DNA from 4 places in the Marinovum sp. E3 genome. Region 2 is predicted to be linked to each of the others. Evidence: riboswitches for the same ligand, from Rfam matches in the RefSeq annotation. Region 2 holds a riboswitch; each other region holds the start of a gene.
What was found. A riboswitch is a leader RNA that binds a small molecule or an ion and turns the genes downstream of it on or off. The one in region 2 is predicted to bind cobalamin.
Positions count from the first base shown of each region.

Region 1: it holds a riboswitch for cobalamin, as region 2 does, so the genes downstream of both, AC0J5K_RS11790 (TonB-dependent receptor plug domain-containing protein) here and AC0J5K_RS11090 (energy-coupling factor ABC transporter permease) in region 2, are expected to answer to the same signal.
Region 3: it holds a riboswitch for cobalamin, as region 2 does, so the genes downstream of both, AC0J5K_RS18205 (ABC transporter substrate-binding protein) here and AC0J5K_RS11090 (energy-coupling factor ABC transporter permease) in region 2, are expected to answer to the same signal.
Region 4: it holds a riboswitch for cobalamin, as region 2 does, so the genes downstream of both, AC0J5K_RS11820 (hypothetical protein) here and AC0J5K_RS11090 (energy-coupling factor ABC transporter permease) in region 2, are expected to answer to the same signal.

Region 1 is NZ_CM146908.1:2,417,322-2,422,596, reverse strand. Features, by position in the region: gene AC0J5K_RS11790 (TonB-dependent receptor plug domain-containing protein) at 1-1,502, opposite strand, end outside; cobalamin riboswitch at 1,618-1,813, opposite strand; gene mraZ (division/cell wall cluster transcriptional repressor MraZ) at 2,658-3,164, shown strand; gene rsmH (16S rRNA (cytosine(1402)-N(4))-methyltransferase RsmH) at 3,168-4,160, shown strand; gene ftsL (cell division protein FtsL) at 4,160-4,525, shown strand; gene AC0J5K_RS11770 (peptidoglycan D,D-transpeptidase FtsI family protein) at 4,522-5,275, shown strand, end outside.
Region 2 is NZ_CM146908.1:2,262,383-2,267,657, forward strand. Features, by position in the region: gene AC0J5K_RS11070 (cobalamin biosynthesis protein) at 1-140, shown strand, start outside; gene cobM (precorrin-4 C(11)-methyltransferase) at 137-949, shown strand; gene AC0J5K_RS11080 (cobyrinate a,c-diamide synthase) at 942-2,258, shown strand; gene cobA (uroporphyrinogen-III C-methyltransferase) at 2,255-2,989, shown strand; cobalamin riboswitch at 3,023-3,204, shown strand; gene AC0J5K_RS11090 (energy-coupling factor ABC transporter permease) at 3,262-3,939, shown strand; gene cobF (precorrin-6A synthase (deacetylating)) at 4,009-4,752, shown strand; gene AC0J5K_RS11100 (dioxygenase family protein) at 4,786-5,275, opposite strand, start outside.
Region 3 is NZ_JBVTQV010000002.1:162,639-167,913, reverse strand. Features, by position in the region: gene AC0J5K_RS18210 (FecCD family ABC transporter permease) at 1-897, opposite strand, end outside; gene AC0J5K_RS18205 (ABC transporter substrate-binding protein) at 933-1,976, opposite strand; cobalamin riboswitch at 2,032-2,246, opposite strand; gene queF (preQ(1) synthase) at 2,429-2,893, opposite strand; gene queE (7-carboxy-7-deazaguanine synthase QueE) at 2,909-3,616, opposite strand; gene queD (6-carboxytetrahydropterin synthase QueD) at 3,613-3,966, opposite strand; gene queC (7-cyano-7-deazaguanine synthase QueC) at 3,966-4,667, opposite strand.
Region 4 is NZ_CM146908.1:2,426,056-2,431,330, forward strand. Features, by position in the region: gene AC0J5K_RS11810 (Mrp/NBP35 family ATP-binding protein) at 1-579, opposite strand, end outside; gene AC0J5K_RS11815 (DUF1127 domain-containing protein) at 816-1,028, shown strand; gene AC0J5K_RS11820 (hypothetical protein) at 1,573-1,854, opposite strand; cobalamin riboswitch at 2,004-2,192, opposite strand; gene AC0J5K_RS11825 (ATP-dependent helicase) at 2,355-4,700, opposite strand; gene AC0J5K_RS11830 (TrkH family potassium uptake protein) at 5,050-5,275, opposite strand, start outside.

The DNA of each region.
Region 1 (5,275 bases), 150 kb from region 2:
GTGCCCTCGGCCTGCACGTAACCGAAGGTGGTGAAAGAATAGTCGATGATGTCCTCGGCTTCGACATGGAAGGCGGTGGCGCGGACAAAGGCGGTCTCGCCGTAGCGCTTCTCGACGCCCAGATCAAAGCTCTTCGAGGTTTCGGGATCGAGATCGGGGTTGCCGGCAAAGCCGTCGTAAAGCTCGTAGCCCGAAGGCGCGCGGAAGCCGGTGGCGGCATTGGCGCGGAAGATCAGGTCATCCATCGGGCGATAGACGGCCGAGAGACGGCCGGTGGTATGGCCGCCAAATTCGGAATGTACGTCATGGCGCAGCGCGGCCGAGAGGTTCCACATATCGTTCGGTGCCCAGGTCAGTTCGGCAAAGGTGCCGTTGACGGTGGTGTCCTGGCTCTGTCCGTCGACAAAGAGGCCGAAAATCGTGTGGTCCAGCGCCACGGCGGTGTCGAATTCCTCGATCGTGTGATCGGCGCCAAATGCCAGCCGCGCGGTGGCGCCAAGATCGACGCCGCCCTGGTAGCGGTATTCCATCCGGGTGCCGGTATAGTCGAAGCGGTCGTCGGAGATGCCGCCAAAGCTGGCCGAGGTGCCTGTCAGCGTGCGGTCGATGCGGAACCAGGCGGCCGAGACCGAATGATCCACCGCGCCGGTGACGAAATCAAAGCCGATGCGGGCGCCGTTCTGTTTCTTGACCGTCAGCTCGTCGGGGCTGCCGTCAGATACCACGCCGCCCGAGGCCTCGTCATATTCATAGTCCGAGCGCTCGTCGAAGAACGACAGATGCATCACCAGATCGGGCGAGCCCAGTTCGTAAGAGCCGGCAAAGCTCAGCCGGGTGGCCGAAAAGCCGTCTTCCTCGTCATTGCCGTCGTTTTCGTCGGCGGCGGAAAATCCGTCCGAGCGGGCGTGAGAAAAGGTCAGCGCGCTGTCGTAGCCATCGCCGGCCGTGGTCAGGGTCACGGCGCTGCGCAGGGTTTCGTAGCTGCCGTATTCCGAGGCGATCTGCACGCCGAACCCGTCCTTGTCGGCGGTTTTGGTGGTGATGTTGATCACCCCGCCAAGCGCCTCGGAGCCATAAAGCGCCGATTGCGCGCCGCGCAGGATCTCGATGCGCGAGATGTCCGACGTCATCAGCCCGCCGAAATCAAAGGCCACCTGGGTGCCGCTCGGATCGGATACGTCGATACCATCGACGCGCACCTGGATGTTGTTCTGCCCGACGCCGCGAATCGAGACCCCGGCAGAGGTGCCCAGCGGGCCGGTGGCGCGGATCGTCACGCCGGGCTGGCGGGCGAGAAAATCGATCACCCGGGTCTCGCCGGTGGCCTCCAGGTCGTCCTCGGTGATCACGGCGGCGGAAACCCCGGTCTCGTCGGCGGGTGCCGCCTCGAGCCCGGCCGAAAGGATCAGCACGCCGAGATCATAGGCGTCGTCCTGGGCAAGAGCAGGGGTGGCACAGAGCGCGGAGAGCGCGGCGCTGGTCATCAGGGTGGAGCGGGTCATTTTGTATCCCTCGAAGGCCGGTCGGGCCGATTGACGTTTCGGAGGGAACAGCGCCCACCGTTTCAGTGAAGTCACCGCGACGGGGTTGCCGTTATCCGTGACGCGCCCCGCGTCGGGATAGGGTGAGCTCCTGGCAGGTCTCCTGACTTCGCGGGTCGTTGCATCCGCCGGGCCTTCCCGCGGCCGGCGGCCACAGTGGCAGTTTCCGAAGGTGCTCGCCGCTCACAGTTGCGGGGGCAGTCGCGGCTTTGCACCGCGTTCCCTTTTCACGAACCCCTTGCGAGGCCCGAACCAAGACAGGCTTCGTCTAATTGTGCCGGCTCAGCCTGGCAAGACGGCAATTCGCACGCCCCGCCACGCGGCTTCAGGTGCGGCATGGCGGCCACGCCGGCGCCTTTTTGGGAATCCATGGCCGTAGAGGGCCTGAATGGCCCTGGCGGGCGGGCGCGGCCCCGGCGGGAAATCAGGACCGCGCCGGGAAACCATGGGACATACGGGAAATCGTGGGACGGATGGGAATTCATGGCACCGGCCCAATCCGGTGCGGCGACAGAATCAAGAATTGGCTCTCGATTCCGTGATTCGTGTGTGAGTCACAGCGCCGGAATCGCCAAAATCCGCAAAAGCAGGCGCGGCAGAATTTGGGGAAACGGGTAAATCACGGCGCTGCCCCGAAAATTCCGGGATTTCGTGGGAAAAAAGCCACAGCGCCTCAATTACTATATATGGTATGAGCAAAAAGCCGCTTCCGCTATAAATTCCAAAAACAGTATCAATTTTACCCCAAGATGTTGTTTTCCACAGGGGGTGTGGACAATATGATGTGGGTCTTTCCCAATTTTGCCTGTTGATTTCCATAATTTCCCATGGCATCCCTTATATCACGATGAGGGACGGAGACAGGGGCAGCAAACGACCCCGCAACCAACTCCGAACAAAAGCAAAAACAGGTTTCATACAGGCATCCGCCTTTCATCGTGAAACAGAGATCCGGCGCGCGGGCGAGCAGACATCCCCCCAGGTGGCGCGCGCAGCTGGACATCCCGCAAGAGCGGGACAGGCGGCGGGTTGATCAGTGGCAGCAGATCAATCCGCCGTTTTTACATCCAAGACATGGGGGGTTTCGCGGGGGCGCGGGCAAAGGACGGCAGGACAGTGAGCCGCAGGTTCAGAGGCGAAAGCCGCCACAAGGTGGATACAAAGGGCAGGGTGTCGATCCCGGCCCTGTTTCGCCGTGTGCTGGAAGCTGCTGATCCGAATTGGAAATCCGGCGAAAACCCCGAGCTCGTAATTGTCTATGGCGATCACCGGCGCAACTACCTCGAATGTTACACGATGGAGGCGATCGACGAGGTCGACGCCAAGATCGATGCCATGCCGCGCGGGTCGATGCAGCGCAAGATGCTGCAACGGCTGTTTCACGGCCAATCCTATCCCACCAACGTCGACGAGACCGGCCGCCTGGTCCTGCCCGCCAAGCTGCGGGACAAGATCGGTCTGGAAAAAGAGGCCTTTTTCATCGCCGCCGGTGACACCTTTCAAATCTGGCACCCGGACACCTACGAGAAGGAAGAGCTGGCCAAGACCGAAGAGTGGCTCGACGAGCTGCCCGAGGATTTTGACCCGCTGTCCTTCCTCGATGGACCGGCAGAGGGAGCCTGAGCCATGGCCGCCGCTGCTGTCACACCCCCCGCGGCCCCGCATATCCCCGTTCTGATCCGACCGCTGATCGCGGCGGTCTCGCCGGTGGCGGGCACTTGGATCGACGGCACCTTCGGCGCCGGGGGCTATACCCGCGCCCTGCTTGACGCCGGCGCTGATGAGGTCGTGGCGATCGACCGCGACCCGCTGGCCTTTGAGCTGGCGGCCGACTGGATGGCCGGCTACGGCGCCCGCATCCGCCCGGAACAGACGGTCTTTTCCAAGATGGACGAGGTTGCCGATCAGGTGGACGGCGTGGTGCTCGATCTCGGGGTCTCCTCGATGCAGCTTGACCGGGCCGAACGCGGCTTTTCCTTCATGAAGGACGGCCCGCTCGACATGCGGATGAGCCAGGACGGCCCCAGCGCCGCCGATCTGGTCAATTCCGCCACCGAGCAGGACTTGGCCGAGATCCTCTATGTCTTTGGCGAGGAACGTGCCTCGCGCCGGATCGCCAGGAACATCGTCAAGGCCCGCACCGAAGCGCCGTTTGAAACCACGCTGCAACTGGCCGGGGTGATCGAACGTTCGCTGCCGCGCGCCAAGCCGGGGCAGAGCCATCCCGCAACGCGCTCGTTCCAGGCGCTGCGGATTGCGGTGAACGACGAATATACCGAGCTGTTCGAAGGGCTGATGGCCGCAGAACGGGTGCTGCGGCCGGGCGGCCTGCTGGCGGTGGTGACCTTTCATTCGATCGAGGACCGGATGGTCAAACGCTTCCTTCAGGCCCGCGCCGGACATTCTGGCAATTTCAACCGATACGCGCCGCAGGTCGAGGCGGTGCCGGCCCAGTTCGAGATCGTCACCCGCAAGGCCGCCGGCCCCGACAAGCAGGAACTGGCCGAGAACCCGCGCTCGCGTTCGGCGCGGCTGCGGGTGGCCCGGCGCACCGAAGTGCCGGCCGGGGAGATCGACGCCAAATCCATCGCCATGCCGCAACTCAAGAGGACAAGGTAATGCGCTCCGTTCTGTATGTGATGACAGCGCTGACGGTGATCGGGCTGGCCTTCTGGGCCTACCACGAGAACTACGAAACGCAGGAAGCCATTGAAAAGACGGCCAAGCTTCAGAGCGAGATCGGTGCGGCCCGGGTCCGACTTTCGGTGTTGCGTGCGGAATGGGCCTATCTCAACCGGCCCGACAGGTTGCGCGATCTGGCCGAGCTGAACTTTGACCGCCTCGGCCTGCTGCCGCTGCGGCCGCGGCATTTCGGCAATGTCGATCAGGTGGCCTTTCCGGCGCCGGTGTTCGACGATTTCGCGCCGATCACCAATTCCGTTGTCACCTCCTCGCAAGGCGCAGAGCAAGAGCAAGAGCCATGATCCGCACACCGCTGCGCCCCTTGGCGCGCATCCTCGACGCCCGACAAAAGGGCGAAAACCCCGATGCCATCGAACGCGAGAACCTGCGGCTGCGCCACGAAGAGATTCGCGACCGGCTCCGGTTGCGCGCCGAGCAGCGGCTGTTGTTGCTGGGTATCATGTATTTCTGCGCCTTCCTGGTGATCGCCGTGCGCATGGGCGGGCTGGCCGCCTCCGAGGCGACCGAGCCGCGAGCCGCCACCAATGGCGCGTCGATCATCGGCCAGCGCGCCGATATCGTCGACCGCAGGGGCCGCATTCTGGCGACAAACATGGAGGTCTATTCGCTCTATGCCCATCCGCAGCAGATGATCGATCCGCTGCGCGCGGCCGAGGAACTGGGCAAGATTTTCCCCGAGATCGACGTCGCCGACCTCAAGAAGCGGTTCACCTCCGAACGAAAATTCATGTGGATTCGCAAAAAGCTGAGCCCCGAGCAGAAGCAGGCGGTGCATGACATCGGCGAACCCGGGCTGCTGTTCGGCCCGCGCGAGATGCGGCTCTATCCCAACGGCGCGGTGGCCGCGCATGTGCTGGGCGGCTACGGCTTCGGCCGCGAGGGTGTGCATTCCGCCGAGGTGCTGGGCACCGCCGGCATCGAGAAGTTCGAAGACAAGTTGCTGCGCGATCCGGCACGCGAGGGCGCGCCGCTGGAACTGTCCATCGATCTGACGCTACAGGCGGCGGCCGAAAAGGTGCTTTACGGCGGTA
Region 2 (5,275 bases):
GCACCGGCTCGGTGGCCGAAGCCACCGCGCTGGCCGCCGCCGGCCCCGGCGCGCGGCTGCTCGCGCCCCGGATGATCTCCGCAGACCGCATGGCCAGCTGCGCGCTGGCCATGTCTCTCCCCGAAGGACAGACCCAATGACCGTTCACTTCATCGGCGCCGGCCCCGGCGCCCCCGATCTTCTGACCCTGCGCGGCCGCGACATCATCGCCGCCTGCCCGGTCTGCCTCTATGCCGGCTCGCTGGTGCCCGAGGCGATCCTGCAACATTGCCCGCCGGGCGCGCGCATCGTGAACACCGCGCCGCTCGACCTCGACCGGATCATCGACGAGATCCGCGATGCCCATGCCGCCGGTCAGGATGTGGCGCGGCTGCATTCCGGCGACCTCTCGGTCTGGTCGGCGATGGGCGAACAGATGCGCCGGCTCAAGGCGCTGGACATCCCGGTCTCGGTCACCCCCGGAGTGCCAGCTTTTGCCGCCGCCGCCGCCGCGCTTGGCGCCGAGCTGACGTTGCCCGGGCTGGCGCAATCGGTGGTATTGACCCGCACCCCCGGCCGTGCCTCCTCGATGCCCCAAGGCGAGAGCCTGACCAATTTCGCTGCCACAGGCGCGACGCTGGCCCTTCACCTCTCGATCCAGAAAATCGCCCGGGTCGTCGCCGATCTCACCCCCGCCTATGGCGCGGATTGCCCGGTGGCGGTGGTCTACCGCGCGAGCTGGCCGGACCAGAAGATCCTGCGCGGCACCCTGGCCGACATCGAGGCGCAACTTGACGGCGGCATCACCCGCACCGCGCTGATCCTCGTCGGCCCGGCGCTGGCCGGCGAAGGCTTTGACGAAAGCTGCCTCTATGCCGTCGACTACGACCGGCGCTACCGGCCGCAGAGCGCCGACAGCCCCTGGACCGACTGGACCCCCGACGCCGAGGGAGCCGCGACACATGGCTGATGTTCCCGGCCTGCTGATCTCGGCGCCCTCCTCGGGCACCGGCAAGACTACCGTCATGCTGGGGCTGTTGCGGGCGCTGGCCGAGGACGGCTTGCAGGTGCAGCCGTTCAAATCCGGCCCCGACTACATCGATCCGGCCTTTCACCGCCCCGCCAGCGGCCGCCACAGCTTCAACCTGGACGGCTGGGCGATGGGCGCCGGTCTGTGGCAGGCGATTGCTTCGCAGGCCGCAGGCGCCGATATCTGCGTCGCCGAGGGCTCGATGGGGCTCTACGACGGCGTCGCCACCCGCGGCCAGCAAGGCTTCGGCTCCAGCGCCGAGACGGCGCTGGCGATGGGCTGGCCGGTGGTGCTGGTGCTCGACGTCAGCGGTCAGGCGCAGAGCGCCGCCGCCACGGCGCTGGGCTTTCGGACCTACAGGCCCGAGCTGCCCTTTGCCGGGGTGATCCTCAACCGGGTCGCCTCGCCCCGGCACGAACGGCTGGCACGGCTGGGGATGGAGCAGGCCGGTCTGCCGGTGCTGGGCGTGCTGCCCCGGCGCGGCGACCTTGCCTTGCCGGAGAGGCACCTGGGACTGATCCAGGCGGTCGAACATCCCGACCTCGAGGCCGCCATCGCCACCTATGCCGCCTTCCTGCGCGACCATGTCGACCTGGCCGCGCTGCGCGCCGCCGCGCGCGGCCTGCCGGTGCCGGGCGCCGCCGCCCTGCCGCCACCGCCGGCCCAGCGCATCGCCATTGCCCGGGATGCGGCGTTTTCCTTCACTTATCCGCATCTGCTTCAGGGCTGGCACGACGCCGGGGCCGAGATCCTGCCGTTCTCGCCTTTGGCCGACGAACCGCCCGATCCGCAGGCCGATGTGGTCTGGTTGCCCGGCGGCTATCCCGAGCTGCACGCCGGCCGGCTCGCCGCCGCCGAAAACTTCCGCGCCGGGCTGCGCCGCCACGCCGAGCGCCGGCCGGTGCATGGCGAATGCGGCGGATACATGGCGCTGGGCGCGGCGCTGATCGACAAACAGGGCACAGCCCACCGGATGGCCGGGCTGCTGGGGCTGGTCACCAGCTACGAGACGCGCAAGTTCCACCTGGGTTATCGCCGCGCGACGCTGAAGGCGCCGATGCCGGGCCATGCCGCCGGCACCGCGCTGCGCGGCCACGAATTCCACTATTCCACCATCCTCGAGCAGCCCGACGCACCGCTGGCGGCGGTCACCGATGCCGACGGCACGCCGGTGCCGGAAACCGGATCCCTGCGCGGCCGGGTCTCGGGCAGCTTCTTTCACCTCATCTCGGCCGAGGAGACGGCATGACGCAGGACACCCACCAGGGCATCGTCAGCTTCGTCAGCTCCGGCCCCGGCGATCCCGAGCTGCTGACCGTCAAGGCGGTGGATCGGCTGGGACGCGCCGATGCGGTGTTGTATGACGATCTGTCCTCCGGCCCGATCCTCGAGCTGGCCCGCGACGGCGCCGATCTTGTCGGCGTCGGCAAACGCGCCGGGCGGCCCTCGCCGCGACAGGATCACGTCAGCCGGCTGCTGGTGGATTACGCCCGCACCGGCCAACGCGTGGTACGGCTGAAATCCGGCGACAGCGGTATCTTCGGCCGGCTCGAAGAGGAGATCACGGCGCTCAAGGCAGCCGGGCTCGGCTATGAGATCATCCCCGGCGTGCCTTCGGCCTGTGCCGCCGCCGCCGCCGCCGGCATACCGCTGACCCGCCGGCTCACCGCGCGGCGGGTGCAATTCGCCACCGGCCATGACATCAGCGGGACCCTGCCGGAAGACGCCAACCTTGCCGCCCTGGCCGATCCCACGGCGGTGACCGCGATCTTCATGGGCAAACGCACCTTTCCCGGCCTCGCCGCCAAGCTCATCGCCCAGGGCCTGCCGCCCGACACCCCGGCGCTGCTCGCGGAATCGGTCAGCCGCCCCGACCAGAAACTGACCCGGCACAGCGTCGCCAGCCTCGCCGAGGCGCTGGCCCGCGAAACCGGCGACAAGGCCGGGCTCATCTTTTTCGGTCCACTGGCAGAGGAGTAAGGCAGACAGATCACAGACGCCGGGGACAGCCCCGGACCACAAGGAAAGCATGGTGCGCCGCGCGAGTGGCCACAGGGAACCGGGTGCAACTCCCGGACTGCCCCCGCAACTGTAAGCGGAGAGTGCCGAGGAACGTCCCACTGGCCGCGAGGCCGGGAAGGGCCGAGGCGCGATGACCCGCAAGTCAGGAGACCTGCCATGTGCCCCCTTTTCCACGCCCGCACGGGCAATTTCCGCTGCCGGAGGGGCAGCATCACGAGAAAGGAACTGACATGCATATCGAACCCGGCGTCGTTGACGGCGCCAAGATGACCTTCGCCTACACCACCGCCGCAGGGGCGGCGACCTATACCGCCAAGCAGACCGTGGACGATCTGTCGCGCACCAACTCCGGCGCCTTTGCCTTGCGGACTCTGCTTGCCACCATCGGCGCTCTGCTGTTTTTCGAAGTGCTTCCGAATTTCCCGGTCGGCATCTCGGAAGTGCATTTCATCCTCGGCTCGACTCTCTTCCTGTTGCTCGGCACGGCGCCGGCGGCGCTGGGCCTGGCGATCGGGCTGCTGATCCAGGGGCTGTTCTTTGCCCCCACCGACATGCCGATGTATTTCGTCAATGTCACCACGCTGCTGGTGCCGCTCTTTGCCGCCTCGGCGCTGGCGCGCCGGATCATCCCGCGTGACACCGCCTATGTCGATCTGGCCTACAAGGACATGCTCAAGCTCTCGGCCGTCTACCAGGGCGGTGTGGTGACCTGGGTCGCCTTCTGGGCGTTCTATGGCCAGGGCGTCACCGCCGCGACCTTCCAGTCGGTCTGGACCTTCGGCGCCGCCTACATGCTGGTGCTGCTGATCGAGCCGCTGGCCGACCTGGCCGCGCTGGCCGGGGCCAAGGCGCTGCGCGACACCGGCGTCGCGCGCCTGCTTGCACCGCGGCTCTACCGCTCGGCGTAACGCCGCACGGCCGCTGAACCGGTCCGGGGCGCGCACGCGCCCCGGACTTCTGCGTGAAAGGACATTCCGATGATCAAGGACCTCTGGCTGATCGGCATCGGCACCGGCAGCCCCGCCCATGTGACGCTGGAAGGCATGCAGGCGCTGCGCGAGGCCGCGATCATCCTGCTGCCGCTCAAGGGCGATGACAAACAGGATCTGGCGGCGCTGCGCTACGCCATCCTCGAGGCGGCGGGCAGCGACGCCGAGATTCGCACCTTCACCTATCCCGAGCGCGACCCGGCGCTGCCCTATGGCGCACGCGTCAGCGCCTGGCATGACGAGATCGCCCGCCGCTGGATCGCGGCGCTCGGCCCCGAGACGCCGCCGGGCCCGGTGGCCCTGATGGTCTGGGGCGATCCGGCGCTTTATGACAGCACGCTCAGGATCGCGCGGCGGCTGACGCCCTGCCCGCGCCTGCGCGTTGTGCCGGGCATCACCGCCGTGCAGGCGCTCACCGCCGCGCATGCGATCCCGCTCAACACCGTCGATGGCCCGATCCGGGTTACCACCGGGCGACAGCTCCGCTCCCATGGCTTCCCGCAGGACGAAGAAACCCTGGTGGTGATGCTCGATGGCGCTTGCAGCTTCCGCGACCTCGATCCCGCCGGTCTGCATATCTGGTGGGGCGCCTACCTCGGCAGCGAGGCGCAGCTGTTGCGCGCCGGGCCGCTGGCCGACACCGCCGCCGATATCACCGCCACCCGGGCCGAGGCCCGCGCCCGCCATGGCTGGATCATGGACACCTATCTGCTGCGTCGGTCCCCTGCCTGAGACCGTCCCGCCGCGGCCGGCGCCGGCCCGGCCTCAGGCCGCGACCAATGTGAGATCGAAGGTCACCTTCAGGTAATCGCCGGGCACCCTGCCGGACAGGTCGAAGCCCGTCGCCGGGAAACTGCCCGCCGGCATAGGCTGATAGCGCATCACCAGATCCGCGCGCACGCCGAACACCGTATCCTGATCGAGATAGGGGTCGTCCTCGGGAAAGACCTCGGTCACCAGCGGGCGGAAGCCCTCGGCCTCGGCAATGAAATGCAGGTGCGAGGGCCGCCAGGGATGGCGGCCGCAGGCGCGCAGGATGTCGCCCACCGGCCCATCCGAAGGCACGGTATATTCCACCGGCTTGACCGTGGTGAAGGCGTACCGCCCGTCGGCCCCCACCGTCTGAAGCCCATGGAAATCATAGGTATCCTGTTCCGGGTCCTGGCTGGAATAAAGCCCGTTCGGCGCGGTCTGCCAGATGTCGAGCCGGGCGCCGGGGATCGGATTGCCCTCGGGGTCTTTCACCACGCCTTCG
Region 3 (5,275 bases), on a different replicon from region 2:
CACGTCCGCTGCAACCATGAAGACTCCTCCAGCCAAGGCTGAAGCCAGTATCAGGCGGCCATGTGCAGGGCCGACCAGAAAACGAGTCGCATGGGGAATGACCAGCCCGACGAAGCCGACAGCACCCACCATGCTGACCACCGTCGCGGTCAGAAATGCGGTGACCGCAAAGAGTTCAAGGCGAACGCGCGCGACGTCCACGCCCAGCGAAGCAGCGGCGTCCTCGCCGAAGGCGAAGGCATCAAGCGCCCTGGCACGGTAGAGACAGATGGCCAAGCCAATGACCATGATCGGGAAGGAAAGCCAGGCATCCGGCCAACGGATGCTGCCAAGGCTTCCCAAAAGCCAGAACAGGATCCCTTGCGTCTGTTCGGCATTGGCCGAAGACGTGACGATGAAGGAAGTTACCGCATTGAAGAGCTGCGAGCCTGCAATACCCGCAAGTATAATGCGCTCGGTCCCGCCGCCGGTTTCACGCACCAGGATTGCGACGAAGAGAATGGCCACCGTCGCGCCCACAAAGGCACCTGCGGAGACGGACAGCGCCCCCGCGCCGAGCGCCAGAACAATTACCGTGACCGCGCCGGTCGATGCCCCTGCCGAAATACCAAGCAAATATGGTTCGGCCAGCGGATTGCGCAATAGAGCCTGAAGAACGGTGCCACAGACCGCCAGAGCCGCGCCGACACAGATCGCAACGGCGGCACGGCTGAGACGATAGTGCCAGATGATGCCTTCCCGGATCGGATCGACTTCCAGATCCAAGCCCAGAATACGGTTGGCCAGTGTCCGGGTCACGTCTCGGGGCGTTACCGCAATCTCGCCCAGCAAAATGGCCCCCGCCGTAGCAAGGACCAGAGCCACGGCCGAGACCAGCAGAAACGGCCCAAGGGCCATCCTGCGCGACCTGGGCGCGGGGCGCGCCTCGGCGATCACCGTGCTTGGCCGAAGGCTCGTAGGCCGGCGGCAAGCGTTTCGACCCCGTCTACCGCGCGCAGAGTCGGGTTCATCGACTGAGCGTCCATTTCAATCAACCAGCCATTGCGCACTGCGCTCAGCTGACTGGCCACAGGATCGCTTTGCAGGAACGCGCGCTTGGCGGCGACGTCATCGGCCGGCAGACGGCGCCGATCCATCTTTCCCAGCACGATTACATCCGGGTCGAGGCCCGAAATTGTTTCCCATCCCACCAGCGGCCATTCTTCTTCCGAGGTGATGACATTGCGGACCCCGACGATATCCGAGATCCAAGCCGGGGCCCCGTAACGGCCGGCCACATAGGCTTCTCCCTCGGTCTGCGGTGAGGAAAACCAGAAGAGAACCGAAACGTCGCCTGCTCGCAGCCCGCGTACATGTGCCTTTGCGGTTTCGATCCGCGCCGCGTTGCGTTCGATCAGAGCCGCACCGGCGTCCGACACATCGAAAATGCCGGCAAGCTCAGCAATCTCGCGGGATAGTAGGTCCATGGACCAGGCTTGAGACCGGGCTCCGTCACCGCTGCCGGTGCTGAAATCGCTTTTGGCGCATTCGGCCGGCGACACATAGGTGGCAATGCCGAAATCTCCGAACTGGGAAAAGGTGCCGACCCGCGCCTGTTCGGGAGCGATGTCGTTGATCCACTGACTCGCGACGAAATCGGGGCGGGTGTCCAGCACCGCTTCGAAACTGGGCGACTTATCCGCCAGCCGCGGCAAGGCTTGGCCCTGCTCGGCCAATTCCTCTGGCAAAGGCGCCAGCCAGATTGCGCTACCGACGATCTTGTCGGCCAGGCCGAGCGAGAGCAAGATTTCGGTTGTGCCCTGTCCGATCGCCACCACGCGCTCCGGAACTGCATCCAGGATCAAGTCCCTCTGGCAGTTGCGGATTTCAAGAGGATAGGTGGTTGCCTGGGCCTGAACCCGCAAGGCAGTTGATGCGAGAATGGCAGTTGCAAGCACACAGAGGATACGACCGCGGCCGCGAGCTATTTGGATCATTGACGCTCCTTTTCCGGACACCCCGTCCGGTGCGCATTGAAATTTCGGCTCTGCTCCATCGCAGGCCGGAACGGCAGGTCTCCTGACTCGCGGCCATCGTTCCAACCCGCCTTCCCGTGCCTGTTCTGTGACACAGTGGCATCGCCCGACGGGCGCATGGGTCGAAACGGCCGCCTACAGTTGCGGGGGCAGTCCCGGAGTTCAAGCCAGAAGGCTTGGCACCGGGTTCCCTTTTCATCCCGATTGGGAACCGTTCGCGCCGGAAGTTCTTCTTCACAACCTGGTTTGTCAAGCCAGATTCTTCCGGTGGCGAATTCAATCACCTGCCTGCAAAGGCGCGCCATTTTAGATCACTGTTTTTGAATGCCTTTTTGCGTGCTACTCCCCCATTTGACAGTTGTCGGGGAGTAGCGGCTGCTATCCTGGCAGTCCCGAAACGCTTGCTCTGCTTTTCAACCCCGGCCGCGATAGGGCGGCACGCCTTGATCGGGCAGCCAGAGGCCCTCGGGACGCGGGGCGGTCTGCCAGAACACGTCGATCGGAATGCCGCCGCGCGGATACCAGTAGCCGCCGATCCGCAGCCATTGCGGTTCGAGGAAATCGACCAGGCGGCGTGCGATAGAGATCGTGCAATCCTCGTGAAACGCACCATGATTTCGAAAGGAGGTCAGGAACAGTTTCAGCGATTTCGATTCCACCAGCCAGGCGCCGGGTACGTAGTCGATCACCAGGTGGGCAAAATCCGGCTGTCCGGTCATCGGGCAGAGCGAGGTGAATTCCGGCGCTGTGAAGCGCACATTATAGGCCAGGTCGGCCTGTGGGTTGGGCACACGCTCCAGTTCAGCCTCTTCCGGGCTGGCGGGAATGCGGGTTTCGCCGCCAAGCTGCTTGAGATCGCTGTAGATATTTTCGGACATGGGGGCTCCTTAAGGTCAGACGCCGCGCTTGTTGCCCCAGATCAGGACATGAAGCTGCGGCAGGATGCGGGGGGCGAACCAGCCGTCGGCCATCGCGCTGTCGGTCAGCCATTCCAGCCGGGCAGACAGGGCCCGCAGATCGACCGGCGTGTCGGGGTCGACCTCGGCGTTGCCCGGCTGGAGGTAGAGCGGCAGGTCCGGGTGGCGGGCATGGGCGGCTTTGGCCCATTGGTAATCGGTCTCGTCGAAGACGACGATCTTCATCACCGACTGCCGCGCCGGCTTGCCGGCGGAGACACAGCCATCGAAGGCATCCCAGTCCACCGTTTCGCCGCTCGAGGGGGGTTTCGGCGACAAAACCAGCGTGTCGAGCTCCGCAAACCAATCTCTGGCCAAGGAACCTTGTGTCTCGCAGGCGAAGCGATACCCCGCCGCACGTCCCCGCGCGATCACCGGAGCGAAATCCTGGATCGCGGGATTGCCGCCGCTGATCGAGACCGTCAACGGCTGACCGTTCGAAAGACGCAGCACCTCATCCCAGATTTCCACGTCGCTCAACGGCGCCCAAGTATGGCGATACCGGCTTTCAACGGCATGCAGGCTGTCGCACCAGCTGCACCTGTAGTCGCAGCCACCGGCGCGGATAAAAACCGTGGGCTCACCGATCAATGCGCCCTCGCCCTGGATCGTCGGCCCGAATATCTCGGCGATGCGCAGGGTCATGGCCGGTACTCTGCCCAGGTTTTCGGCGTCTCGCTGATCATCACGGCGCTGGTCTCGGGCCAACGCGCGGCACACCAGTCGTAAAAATGGCGGGCCATGTGCTCGGCGGTGGAGGGCACATCGAAAATGTCATTCAGATGGCGATGGTCGAATTGATCGTCGATATAGCTCTTGAGCGGTTTCAGATCGTGGTAGTCGCGCACGAAACCGTCGTCATTCAGCGTTTCGGCGGCCAGTTCCACCACGACGACATAGTTGTGCCCGTGCAGCCGCGCGCATTGGTGGTCGGGCGGCAGATGCGAAAGCTGGTGCGAGGCGGAGAAGTGGAATTCCTTGCGGATGCGGAACATCAGGTGGCCTCCCGCTCGGCAATTGCCGTCGCCCAATACTCGGGATCGGCATAGGCGGTAGGGTCCGGAACACCGGCGATGTGAAACGCCTCGCGGCGCTCGACGCAGGTGCCGCAGCGGCCGCAATGCAGCGCGCCGCCCTTGTAACACGACCAGGTCTCGGCGAAGGGCGTGCCGTGGCGGGCGCCCTCGCGCACGATGTCGGCCTTGCTGCGTTCGACGAAGGGCGTGTGGAGGTGCACCTCGGCATAGCCGTCGAGCGCAGCCTGCTGCATGGCGTCGAAGGCGCGGGCGAAACCAGGGCGGCAATCGGGATATATGAAGTGATCGCCGCCATGCACGGCGGTCGCAACAGCCTCATCGCCGTTGGCGGCGGCAACTCCGAAACCGATCGCCAGCATGATGGCGTTGCGGTTCGGCACGACGGTGATGCGCATCGTGTCCTCGGCGTAATGGCCGTCAGGCACATCGATGTCGTCGGTCAGCGCCGATCCGGAGAGCGCGGCACCGATCCCGCGCATGTCCATCAGGTGATGCGGAACGCCGAGCCGCTGCGCCGCCGCGGCCGCGAAGTCGAGCTCCTTGCGGTGGCGTTGGCCGTAATCGAAGGACACCAGCCGGGTGAGTTGATGCTCATCGGCGGTGATATGAGCGAGCGACACGGAATCGAGTCCGCCCGAGCAGATGACGAGAGTTTTCATGTTGGGCCCTTGTTTTGGTGTCCGGGTAGGCTGCGACCGGAATGGGCACCGTTTAGCCGAACCTCGGGTGGATGGCAATCCGAGGGGCGAGGTGGTCTCCCGGCGCTCTGCTCGACGCGCTGGATGAGACCGATCTATTTCTGACCAACACGGTGCATTCCGATCAAGCCTTCCAGTTCACCAGCCGGGAATGGCAGATGTTGCTTCGCCCGCCCAAGCCGAAACTGACATGACCCAGCCCTCCCACTCCTGAGACGGTTGAGCCAGAAGTTCATAGCATCCGCAACTGTAGTACTAGGCGAAGACCTCGCGCGGAAAACGCAAGCCCTTCTGCCGCGGCCCGGACGCATAATCGGTCATCTCAGAACGCCATCCGATCCAAAGTACCATCATCAACCTGGCAATGTCCCTGACACCGCCCTCCCGCGCGGACATTGTTAGCTGGAAATTCCTGTCCAACCCACGCGGACAGGGCCTACATTCCCGGTCACTGGGACATTTTCTGCACAAGGCGGGTTTGCCGAACTGACGATCGGGATCGATGGGACTTGCGCCGGGCTGCGCCTGGCGTCCTCGACGGCCGTGAAGGAGCGCCGAAAGACGATCTT
Region 4 (5,275 bases), 160 kb from region 2:
GCGCCAGACCACCGCCTTGGCCGGATCGAGCATCAACCCGATCGACATCATGGTCACGCCATGCGCCACCAACGGTTCGATGATCTTGCCGTCGGGGCTGGCGGGGCGTTGCGACACGCCCATCATGCGCGGCTGTGACGGGCCGTAGATATCGGCGTCGAGCAGGCCCACCTTCTTGCCGGCGCGGGCCAGCGCCACGGCGAGATTCGACGAAACGGTGGATTTGCCCACCCCGCCCTTGCCCGAGGCGATGGCGATGATGCGCTTGACGCCCGCGGGTTTCATTGGGCCGGCCTGGGGCTTGGGATGGCCGCCGACCTTGAGGCTCGGCGGGGTCTTGGCCTCATGCGCGGTCAGCACCGCATGCACCTCGCGCACGCCGGAGATCGAAGCCACGGCCCGTTCGGTCGCGGCGCGCAGCGGCTCCATCTGGCGGGCCATCTCGGGCGAGGGCGCCTCGATCACATAGCGCACCACACCGTCCTCGATATTCAGCGCTCGAATCAAATCGCGCGAAATCAGGTCTCCGCCACCGGGAATCTCGAACCTTGCCAGCTCTTTTCGGATGATCTCTTCCATGATTTTCCTGCCCCAATCTGGGTCGCGGTGCCGCGTATCACCTCACAAAACCGCGATATTCAACCTATGCGAGTAAATTACGACTTTAGTCTTAAGGTCTACTCGCGTCTAAGCGCTTACACATGCAATTGCTGCATAGCAGCATTGATCGCACTTGGGATTGTGCGCACGCAGCATTCGACTACATTGATGTCAACGAAACGAACAGACACTGACGACAACAAAGGCGAAACGCCATGGCAGACATCACCACGAACACCCCCGTTCAGGCCGGACTGAACAAACGCTTCCAGGCTGCGCTCAAGTCCCTCACCGCACGTTATGCACAGTACCGCGTGTATCGGGAAACCATGAACGAGTTGCAAGGCCTGTCGAACCGCGAGCTCGCCGATCTCGGCCTGAGCCGCAGCGAAATCCGCCGCGTGGCCTATCACGCAGCCTATAACTGATACCGGATCAGAAGGCTCTCTCCTCCTCCCTGAGTCTTCTGTGTCTCAGCGGCGACATCTCTCCTCCTCCCTGATGTCGCCGCCTTTTACACCGGGCCGGCAAGCGGCCCAGACAGAATTCCCTGCCGCCCTCCTCCCAATAGCGGTCGGGAATACCAGGACCAAAGGCCCCTCCTCCCAATAGGCCCGCGGTCCGCTCCAGCCGGCGCTTCGTCTCCTCCCATTCAGGAGCGCTGGTGTTGAAAAGACGGCGGCACACCTCCCGTGCCGCCGTTCTTCCCCCCGGGGGCATAGCAGTTTCAGGGCTCCGGCCCGCCGCCACGCCGGATGCGTGACGCCGGCAAAGACATAGAATTTCCCGCCGCTCTCCTCCCTTTGCGGTCGGGAATACCCGGACCGAAGGCTCCTCCTCCCAAATGGCCTGAGGTCCGACCGGCACTGACGCTTCGTCTCCTCGCATTCAGGAGCGTCGGTCAAAATAAGACGGCGGCACACCTCCCGTGCCGCCGTTCTTATTTTCGGGGTTCCTTTCCGGGGTCCGAAGTCACGCGCGCCCCCGTCGCCGCGCCCGGGCGCCACCGCGCCGCTCCGGCGCGATATTCGCCGTGACACAAGCCTCGTCCAGACACTTCAGAAACAGCGCCACCGCCCGACCCTGCCCGGCCTGCGGCCGGACCCGCACGGCCGCGGCCGCCGCCGCGGCCGAAACCGGCACCCCGGGTGGCAGCGACAGCACCCAGCGGACAAAACCGGCGCGCGCCGCGGCCTCGGGCGCGGTCCCCGTCTCGGCATGGCGCAGATCGGCAAGAATACGGGCCAGCATCATGCTGCGGCCCTCCCGTTTGCTGCGGTGAGAGGTCTGGTCATCTCGATCCTTTCCGCCACGCCCCGTGGCCTTGATGCAGAACGGGCAGGCAGAGAGGAAACGGCGGCAAGGCAATGCGCCCGACCCCGCGCCCTGCCCGCCACCCGCGGTTTGACGTCACTGCGAAGGCTGGTTTCCGGGCTCGGCGGGATTGCGGATGCGGCCCCTTCCCGGGCGTGACGCCCAGTGGTACTGACCACATCCCCCGGCCATACCGTTGCGGGGGCAGCGCCGGTCTTTCACCGGCTTCCCAATTCTCCCGCGGCAGAACCGCAGGCACCTTGCCGGATCAGACTACGGGGATTCGGAGCCGCAAGACAGCGTAAAGTCGGTGGAGGCGCCATTCTCCGTCACGCCAGGGCCCCGGGCCTGACCCGGGGCCTCTTGGCAGGCGCGGCATCCGCCGGCCAGAGCTCCCGCGGCGCGTCCCGGGACGGGATCATTGTCGGCGAAGTCCGGGCTCAGAACGGCACGTCATCGGCGGCGTTGATGAAGCGTGCGACCACCTTCTTGACGCCGGCCTTCTCGAAATCGATCTCGATCTTGTCGCCCTCGATGCCCACCACCGCGCCATAGCCGAACTTCTGGTGGAACACCCGCTCGCCCATGGTGAAGCTCGAGATCGCCGTCGCGTCGATCACCGTGTTGCGGCTCTCTTTGGGCTGCGCCATCGGGCGCTGGCTCTGCCGCTCCTGAAGCCGTTTCCAGCCGGGCGAATTGTAGACATTTGCCTCGGCCACCCGGCTTTCCATGCCCGAGCCAAAGCTCTGCCCGGCCATGCCGCCGCCATAGAGCCCCGGCGGAGTGAGCACATCGACATGCGCCTCCGGCAGCTCATCGACAAAGCGCGACGGCAGCTGCGACTGCCACTGGCCAAAGACCCGCCGGTTGGCGGCAAAGCTGATGGTGCAGACCTCCTCGGCGCGGGTGATCCCCACATAGGCCAGCCGTCGCTCCTCCTCCAGGCCCTTGAGGCCGCTCTCGTCCATGCTGCGCTGCGAGGGAAACAGCCCATCCTCCCAACCTGGCAGGAAGACCGCGGGAAACTCCAGCCCCTTTGCGGCATGCAGCGTCATGATCGACACCTTGGCGCCGGCCTCTTCGCTCTCGTTGTCCATGATCAGGCTGACGTGTTCGAGAAAGCCTTGCAGGTTCTCGAACTCCTCCAGCGCCTTGACCAGCTCCTTGAGGTTTTCCAACCGGCCCGGCGCCTCGGGCGTCTTGTCGTTCTGCCAATGGGTGGTGTAGCCGCTTTCGTCGAGGATGATCTGGGCAAGCTCGACGTGGCTGACGTCCTTCTCGCCGGTCATCCGGCCCCAGCGCGCAAGCCCGTCGAGCAGCCGGGCCAGTTCATTGCCGCCCTTGCCCTTGATCGCCCCGCTCTCCACCGCCAGCCGCGCGCCCTCGACCAGCGGCACGCCAGTGTCGCGCGCCAGACGCTGGATGGTCTGCTGCGCCTTGTCGCCAAGTCCGCGCTTGGGCGTGTTGACGATGCGCTCGAAGGCCAGATCATCCTCGGGGCTGACCACGACGCGGAAATAGGCCATGGCATCGCGGATCTCCATCCGCTCATAGAACCGGGGTCCGCCGATCACCCGGTACGGCAGGCCGATGGTCAGAAAGCGATCCTCGAAGGCGCGCATCTGGTGCGAGGCGCGCACCAGAATCGCCATGTAATCCAGCGAAAATCCCCGCATGCCGCGGGTGCCACCCTGCATCGCTTCGATCTCGTCGCCGATCCAGCGGGCTTCCTCCTCGCCGTCCCAATGGCCGATCAGCCTTACCTTTTCGCCGTCGGGCGCATCGGTCCAGAGTTCCTTGCCCAGACGCCCCGTGTTGCCGGCGATCACCCCGCCGGCGGCGGCCAGGATATGCGGGGTGGAGCGGTAGTTCTGCTCCAGCCGGACCACCTTGGCGCCGGGAAAATCCTTTTCGAAGCGCAGGATATTGCCCACCTCGGCGCCGCGCCAGCCGTAGATCGACTGATCGTCGTCGCCGACGCAGCAGATGTTCTTGTGACCGCCCGCCAGGAGCCGCAGCCAGAGATACTGGGCAACATTGGTGTCCTGGTATTCGTCCACCAGGATATAGCGGAACCAGCGTTGATACTGGGCCAGCACGTCCTCCTGCGTCTGGAAGATCGTCACGCAATGCAGCAGCAGATCGCCGAAATCGCAGGCGTTCAGCTCTTTCAGCCGGGCCTGATACTGGGCATAAAGTTCAACCCCGCGATTGTTGAAGGCTCCGGCCTCGGCGGCGGGCACCTTGTCGGGCGTCCAGGCCCGGTTCTTCCAATTGTCGATGATGTGGCTGAGTTGCCGGGCGGGCCAGCGCTTGTCATCGATCTGTGCCGCCGAAAGCAGCTGTTTCAGCAGGCGGATCTGGTCGTCGGTGTCGAGGATGGTGAAATTCGATTTCAACCCCACCAGCTCGGCGTGTCGGCGCAGCAGCTTGACGCCGATGGCGTGGAAGGTGCCCATCCAGGGCATGCCCTCGACCACCTGGCCCAAAAGCTTGCCGACGCGGAGCTTCATCTCGCGCGCGGCCTTGTTGGTGAAGGTCACCGAAAGGATTTCGTTCGGCCGCGCCTTGCCGGTGTTCAGCAGATGCGCGATCCGCGTGGTCAGTGCCTTGGTCTTGCCGGTGCCGGCGCCGGCCAGCATCAGCACCGGGCCGTCCAGCGCCTCCACGGCCTCGCGCTGGGCCGGGTTCAACCCGTCGAGATAGGGCGCGGGACGCGCCGCCATGGCGCGCTGCGAGAGGGAGGAGGCCGCCTCGAAAGCGTCCATGTCGTCAAAACTGCTCATGCGGCGACTTTACCCGTTCGGACGCGGGCTGAAAAGCCTTGTTCGCTCAATGTTCGCGCGCTTTGTCGCCGACGGACCCAGGGGCTCTGCCCCCGCCCTGCGGGCTCCCCCGGGGATATTTTCGGCCAGAAGAAGCCCGGGACGGCCTTTGGGCGAAATGTCGCCCTGAGACCGCCGCTGCCAGATCCAGCCCCCGCCGCAAGTGCAAACGGGGGCCTTCTCCTGGCGCGGTCATCGGCTTCCCAGCCTGTACCGCAGCTCCAACCTGGCGAGTAAGTGTAAAGAATGTCTTTCTTCTGGCCGAAAATATCCCCGCCGGAGGCATGAAGCGCCGCGAAGCGGCCCTGTGTCACGCCCGCCAGAAGTTCACGGTGAGGATCGCGTAGACCACCAGCAGCTCGAGCCGTCCGATCAGCATCGCCGCCGAAAGCAGCCATTTGGCGGTGTCATTGAGCGTGGCGAAATTTCCGGCCGGGCCGATGATGTCGCCCAGCCCCGGGCCGACATTGGCCAGCGAGGTGGCCGCGCCCGAGACCGAAGTGACAAAATCGAGGCCGGTGGCCGAGAGCAGCACC